DNA from 3 places in the Paenibacillus motobuensis genome. Region 2 is predicted to be linked to each of the others. Evidence: predicted binding sites of a transcription regulator. Region 2 holds the regulator's gene; each other region holds the start of a gene.
The links. Region 2 encodes Rex, which represses fermentation and respiration genes when NADH is low (regulators of the CRP and FNR family bind a similar motif). Its sites were predicted from a motif close to TTGTGAAATATTTCACAA; they were not measured.
Positions count from the first base shown of each region.

Region 1 (2,276 bases), on a different contig from region 2:
AATATTTCATTGAGGTAGCGAAGCTTGAACATGTAACAGAAGCGTCCTATGTGCTGCATGTATCGCAGTCTGCGGTAAGCCGGCAAATCTTCAAGCTGGAATCGGAATTGGGAGTTAATCTGTTCATCCATGAGGGACGCAAAGTAAAGCTGACGCCAATCGGACGGTTATTTCTGTCCCATATGGAACAATTAATGAAGGTCATTGACAATGCCCAGCAGGAGATTAACGAGTTCCTGGATCCGGAACGCGGTACGGTTCGCATCGGATTTCCCAGTAGCTTGGCGGCGCAGATGATTCCGAAGGTTGTCTCGGCCTTCCGTGAACGCTATCCTGCAGTTCATTTCCAATTGCAGCATGGTTCCTACAAGGAGCTTGTGGAGTCGGTAATTCAGGGCGACATGAATCTGGCGATTATGGGGCCTGTCCCACAGCATGAGCCGCAGATTAAGAGCGAGATTCTATTTCAGGAGAAATTCGTGGCTATGATGCCGGCAAATCATCGATTGGTCGAGAAAAGCGCGATTCGTCTTAGTGAATTGAAGGACGATTACTTCGTACTATTCCCGGAAGGATTCATTCTAAGAGAGATTGTGGTGGATGCTTGCTCGAATCTGGGCTTCAAGCCGAAGGTCGCTTTTGAGGGTGATGATCTCGATGCGATCAAGGGCTTGGTAGGCGCGGGGATGGGACTGACCATTCTACCAGAGATCGCTTTGAACGAGCATCTCGCCTCCACAATTATTACTTTACCGGTCATTGAACCCGTCGTTACAAGGGATGTCGGGGTCATTATTCCTGCTAATCGTGAGCTGCCGCCGACAGAGAAGCTGTTCTATGAGTTTCTGAAGAATAATTCGGATATGTTCGGATTCGATAGCAGTTTTGATTAGAAATAAGCATGATAGTAGGCTCCGGCGCCATGCATAAATGATACCTGAGTTTCCTGATATTAGGGATAAATATATGCCGAGTTTGTTAACTTGAAATAAGTGCTGTGATATTTGTCATTAAGTTCATAACTTAATGACTTTTTTTATTGAAAATGTGGTAAAATTAATTATGGGTGTTCAAGTGTGAGGAATTGTTCAGTTTTTCACTAACTTTTATTAAGCGAGAAAGGCTATGGGGGCCTCTAACTCTCCCAAATTCAAGCATTGTTGCTTATCGCAAAGGAGAATCAGCTATGTCAGAAGCGATCACAGAAACGAAGTCTGAGCAAGAGACAGTATCGTCCAATCAAGGTGGACGGGATATTATTGATCAACTGTTAACCCCTGAAGTTCAGGAATCATTGACAGCCCTGGTACAGCAGCTTCCGAAGTTGACCGAGCTCGTAAATGTGATGACGAAATCTTATGATTTTGCTAAATCTGTATCTACAGACGAGATCCTCAAGAACGATACGATTGGGGCTATCACAGAGATCGCGGGACCGGTTAAGGACAAGGTGAAGCATATCGCTGCCAATGTGATCGAAGCCAAGGATCGTGCAGATGCGAGCCAAGAGGTTATCGGTCTTTTTGGTCTGCTCAAAATGCTTAAGGATCCTGAAGCACAGAAGATCTTCCGTTTCTTTAACGCTTATCTACAAGTGGCCGGAGAACGTAATAATCGCAAATAGTGATTTATATAAGTGGGAGTCCAAAATATTAACTAATGCATGAACGGAGGACGGAGTCATGTCAAAACATATTGTCATCTTAGGTGCCGGTTATGGCGGTGTTCTTAGCGCCTTGACCGTTCGCAAATATTTGCAAAAATCAGAAGCACGGATCACTGTAATCAATCAATTCCCTACTCATCAGATTATTACTGAACTGCATCGTCTGGCAGCGGGTAATATCTCTGAACGCGCAGTTGCATTGCCTCTGGAGAAGGTATTCAAAGGAAAAGATATCGATCTTCGCATCGCCAAGGTTGATAAATTCTCCGTAGATAATAAAGAAGTGAAGCTGTCTGACGGAACTACACTAAGCTATGATGCACTTGTAGTTGGTCTGGGCAGTGTCACCGCTTATTTCGGAATTCCTGGTCTGGAGAAGTACAGCATGGTATTGAAATCTGCGGAAGATGCTAACCGTATTCACCGTCATATCGAAGGTAAGATTGCGGAATACGCGAAGACGAATAACGAAGCTGATGCAACGATTCTGATCGGTGGTGGCGGTCTGACTGGTGTTGAACTGGTTGGCGAGATTGCTGACGGCATCCCTGCACTTGCTAAGAAATACGGAGTTGATCCGAAGAAGATCAATCTGTTCCTCGTTGAAGCA
Region 1 is NZ_BAAACX010000015.1:356,263-358,538, forward strand. Features, by position in the region: gene gltC (glutamate biosynthesis transcriptional regulator GltC) at 1-893, shown strand, start outside; gene ABD014_RS17515 (DUF1641 domain-containing protein) at 1,187-1,624, shown strand; gene ABD014_RS17520 (NAD(P)/FAD-dependent oxidoreductase) at 1,683-2,276, shown strand, end outside.
Region 1: ABD014_RS17515 (DUF1641 domain-containing protein) is a predicted target of Rex. The motif match lies at 1,085-1,102, and genes of this name have one in related genera.

Region 2 (2,276 bases):
CCTGCTGAATAGACGATATGAGAGATATAATCAGTCCGCGGCAAGAAGTGAGCTTGGTCAGTGTTTACGGCGATCATGTCGGCCTTCATTCCAGCTGCCAATTTGCCCGTATTGTTCAAGTAGAGCGATTTCGCCCCATACTCTGTTCCCATACGAAGGGCTTCAAGGGCAGGTACGGCCGTTGGATCGCCGGACACCCCTTTATGGATCAGAGCGGCCAGCCTGATCTCCTCGAACATGTCGAGATTATTGTTGCTCGCTGGGCCATCTGTACCTAGCGACACCGTAACGCCTGCTTTCAGCAGCTCCGGTACCCGCGCTACCCCGCTAGCCAGCTTGAGGTTACTGCCCGGGTTATGAGAGATTGCCACCTTATGGGCGGCAAGAATCTCAATCTCTTCATCGGTCAGATGCACCGCATGAGCTACCAAAGATGGACGAGTAAAGAAGCCCAGATTAAGCAGATGTTGAACAGGACGAACGCCATACTGGTCAACATTTTGCTGGACCTCCGCTTTTGTCTCGGACATATGTGTGTGTAATGGCAAATTAAGATCATGCGCTGCCTGCACAAACTTCTCAATATAGTCCGGCGGGCATGTGTACGGAGCATGCGGCGACATCATTGTTGTAATCCGTCCTTCAGCCTTGCCGTGCCAATCACGAGCAATGCGGATCGCTTCGGCCAGCTTCTGATCCTGTAGTTCAGGTGGACAGAGGCCGATCACACCGCGTGTTAGAACACCTCGGATGCCCGATTCCTCAACAACCTTACCCACTTGATCCATATGATCATACATATCTAGGAAGGTCGTAGTTCCACCTTTGACCATTTCCAGGACAGATAAAGAAGCACCCCAATATACATCCTCAGGAGTAAATTTTGCCTCCATCGGCCACATCTTCTGCTCCAGCCATTCCTGCAGGACCATATCGTCTCCATAACCACGCAGCAATGACATCGCCGTATGCCCGTGTGAATTGACGAGGCCCGGCATGAAGAGCAGGCCTTTGCCATCATATGTCTCCGCACCTTCTACGCCCTCTGGGCGCTCCTCGCCGATATAAGAGATCGTATCTCCTTCGATCAGCATATAACCATGGACGATCGGATTTTTCCCGTCCAGTACTGCGAATGTACCATTCTTAATCAACCATTTACGACTCATCTTCCGGTAATTCCTTTCCGCTCTGCAAATAATAAGCAAGACTAATAAGGTCTGTTGTGAAATCTGCCGCATGGATACGCACGTCAGAAGGAACCTTGATGATTGTAGGCGCAAAGTTCAGAATCGCCCCTATACCTGCGGCAACGAGCTGGTCGGCAACGCGCTGCGCCTCCACATCAGGTACCGTAATAATCCCGATCTGAATATGCTTATCTCTTACAGTCTGTTCCAACTCCTCGATCGGCTGAATCGTAATGTCTTTGATCTTCTTGCCGATCTTGTCCGGGTTGGCGTCAAAGACTGCGATAATCCGCATATTATCCTTCACATAAGTATTGTAATTGGACAAGGCTTGCCCCAAATTACCGGCTCCGACAAGAGCTACATTAATCTGCTGGTCTAAATTTAGAATTTGCCGTATTTTCTCGATCAAGTATGAGACGTCATACCCGATCCCCTTCCGACCAAAATCGCCGAAATAAGCGAGATCTTTGCGGATTTGAGCTGGATTTAGATCCAGCTTCTGTCCGAGCTCCTGGGAAGAAACCGTCAAGACCTCGCGATGGCTTAATTCATTAAGAAACCGCAAGTATACAGGCAATCTGCGCACAACCGCATCTGAAATTTTTTCTGATTTCATATATTTTCCCCCTACAGGTGCATTTCGAAGAAATTACGACTCTTCGTCATCGTTTAACCATTCTGAGATCCGAGGAACCATCTGCGTAAGTGTCATATGTTCCATCTTCGGTCCCGGTAATGAATATAAAAAGTATTTGCCATAATAAGATTCCAAGATGCGAGTATCGTATACAACGACAATTCCTCGATCCGCGGAAGAACGAACTAGACGCCCAAACCCTTGCTTGAAGCGAATGACCGCCTGAGGTACCGACAGCTTCATGAAGGGGTTCTTCTTCTCTCTCTGAAGTCTTTCACTCTTAGCCTCAACCAGCGGGTGATTCGGCGGCTGGAACGGCAGGCGGACAATCGCCAGGCTCGTCAATGCTTCGCCAGGAATATCTACGCCTTCCCAGAAGCTGCTTGTCCCGAGCAGTACCGATGCTTGCTGCCCTTGAAAACGACGGGTCAGCTTCGTTCTGCTGC
Region 2 is NZ_BAAACX010000016.1:202,467-204,742, reverse strand. Features, by position in the region: gene ABD014_RS18890 (amidohydrolase) at 1-1,169, opposite strand, end outside; gene ABD014_RS18885 (redox-sensing transcriptional repressor Rex) at 1,159-1,809, opposite strand; gene dinG (ATP-dependent DNA helicase DinG) at 1,843-2,276, opposite strand, start outside.

Region 3 (2,276 bases), on a different contig from region 2:
TGAACCTGGATTTGATCCATATCCACGGTAGTACCGCCCAGCTTTTCGATCATTTGAATGCCATCGCCAGTGCTGCCTTCTTGGTTCGTAGTAACGAGGCCTTCCAAGTCCGGGCGAACCTTGGAGATCATATCCATATTAGAGCCGTAGCCGCCGGTCGTTACGACAACAGCGTCTGCAGTAATGGTCTTCTCATCTTTTTCGTCAAAGAGAACTTTAACGCCGTTTACCTTGCCATCTTTTTCGGTAATTTCCTTCACATTTGCATTAACGAACAGCGGAATTTCCTGTTCTTGGACATTCTTCAGCAGTCCGTTGGCAACGTATTGTCCAACCGCTGATCCATCTTCAGGACGATGTGTGCGTTTCTCGCCCATGCCGCCGGTAATCGTAATATTATTCAATCGAATTCCGATGGAATCCAGCCAATCGATTGCACTGGCTGAATTGTCCACGAAGAACCGAAGCAATTCTTTATCGTTGGTGCCATGGCCACCTTTTAAAGTTTCCTCATAAAATAAATCATTGCTGTCCTCAATCCCTTGTTCCTTCTGGAACTTCGTCTCGGACGCGTTCATACCCGAAGACGCCTTAAGCGTATTCCCGCCGGCAACCGGCATTTTCTCAAAAATAACAGGGTTCAAGCCTTTGCTCTTGGCTTCAAGTGCGGCAGACATGCCTGCGCCGCCCGCACCGACAATGATGATATCGTATTTGTCCTGGAGTTGATCCAGTGGTGTGTAAGTCGTTTTTGATGCGCCTGAGACAGCTTCATTGCCTGCGGCCTCTTCTTTTGTGGTGTCGTTCTGCCCTTGATTGTCTTTCTTGTTCTGGTTCCCGCTTCCACAGCCCGCGATGACGAGTACGAAAGATAGCATGAGAATCAGGATTGCTGCAGCTTTCTTCTGCATGATTTTAACCCCTCCATTTTCTATTTCTAGTAGAACTTAAAGATGCGCATAAAAAAGGAGAGTGTAACTTGAAATGAGAAGCGAAAGATCAGTTCCTCACGGCCTCATTTCATTTCGGTTATCCCCTCCTTCGTTTGCATTTGGCTTCTTTAAGATCCCCTTTATTGTAATATAGGATAAGGATAGACATAGTGATTTTATTCACAAACATTGAAATACAATATATGACAAACCGTTTGGAGGTTAGTTCATCTCTTGTTATGATAATAGTTGTTGTTATGAATAGTTTCGTCTTTTTTCAAGAGGGATTGGAGATGCTATTACTTAGGAGATTATCATCGGGAGTGAGAAAAGTTCCTGGTGGGTGAGAATAAATAATGAAGGAAGGTGCAGCGCTTGAATGCGGCTGGAGCATGTATTGTACAGAGGGACGGTACGGTATTGCTAGAGAGGAATCATCCCGGTTTTGAAGAAGCGCGGGCACAATTGATACAGATTGCTGAGCTGGTGAAGAGTCCGGCTAATTATCATACATACCGTATTACTCCTCTATCGCTGTGGAATGCGGCTGCCGGGGGGAAGTCTGCGGCAGAAATTGTGAATAGTCTGGAGTCGATATCCCGGTGGTCGCTTCCTCCGGCCGTGATCTCAGATATTCAGGTGACGGTGTCGAGGTATGGAAAATTGAAGCTACTCCCTGCCGAAGGCGAGGAGGGGATGCTATGGCTGGAAGGTGAGGAGGAAGAGATCCTTCGCCAGTTGGAGCTGGAGCCCAGCTTGTCGTCCTTCGGGCTGGCTCGCATCAATGATCTGCGAATGAAGCTCCCGGCTGCCTATCGCGGCAGCGTAAAACAGGAATTGGCTCGTTTGGGATATCCAGTACTCGATAAGGTTGGGTATCATGATGGTAAATCGCTCTCTTTCACCTTGAGAAATGTTGCTTCGAATGGGGCTGAGTTCAAGCTAAGGCCGTATCAGGAGCAAAGTGTCACTGCATTTGCGAGGGATCAAGAGCAAGGCTCAGGAGGCAATGGCGTGCTTGTGCTGCCCTGCGGGGCGGGTAAGACGGTGATTGGTCTTGCTTCTATGGAACGGTTCCAATGCGAGACTTTGATTCTAACCTCAAGCGTTACCTCGGTACGGCAATGGATCGCCGAGCTGCTGGACAAGACGACACTCACATCGGACATGATCGGTGAATATTCAGGGGAGAAGAAGCAGGTTAGAGCAGTTACCGTGTCAACCTATCAAATATTAACGCACCGCAGTAAGAAGGAAGACGGCTTCAAGCATATGAGGCTGTTCAATGAACGGGATTGGGGCCTGATCATTTATGATGAGGTACATCTGCTGCCAGCGCCAGTA
Region 3 is NZ_BAAACX010000028.1:159,893-162,168, forward strand. Features, by position in the region: gene ABD014_RS24655 (flavocytochrome c) at 1-911, opposite strand, end outside; gene ABD014_RS24660 (DNA repair helicase XPB) at 1,308-2,276, shown strand, end outside.
Region 3: ABD014_RS24655 (flavocytochrome c) is a predicted target of Rex. The motif match lies at 1,101-1,118, and genes of this name have one in related genera.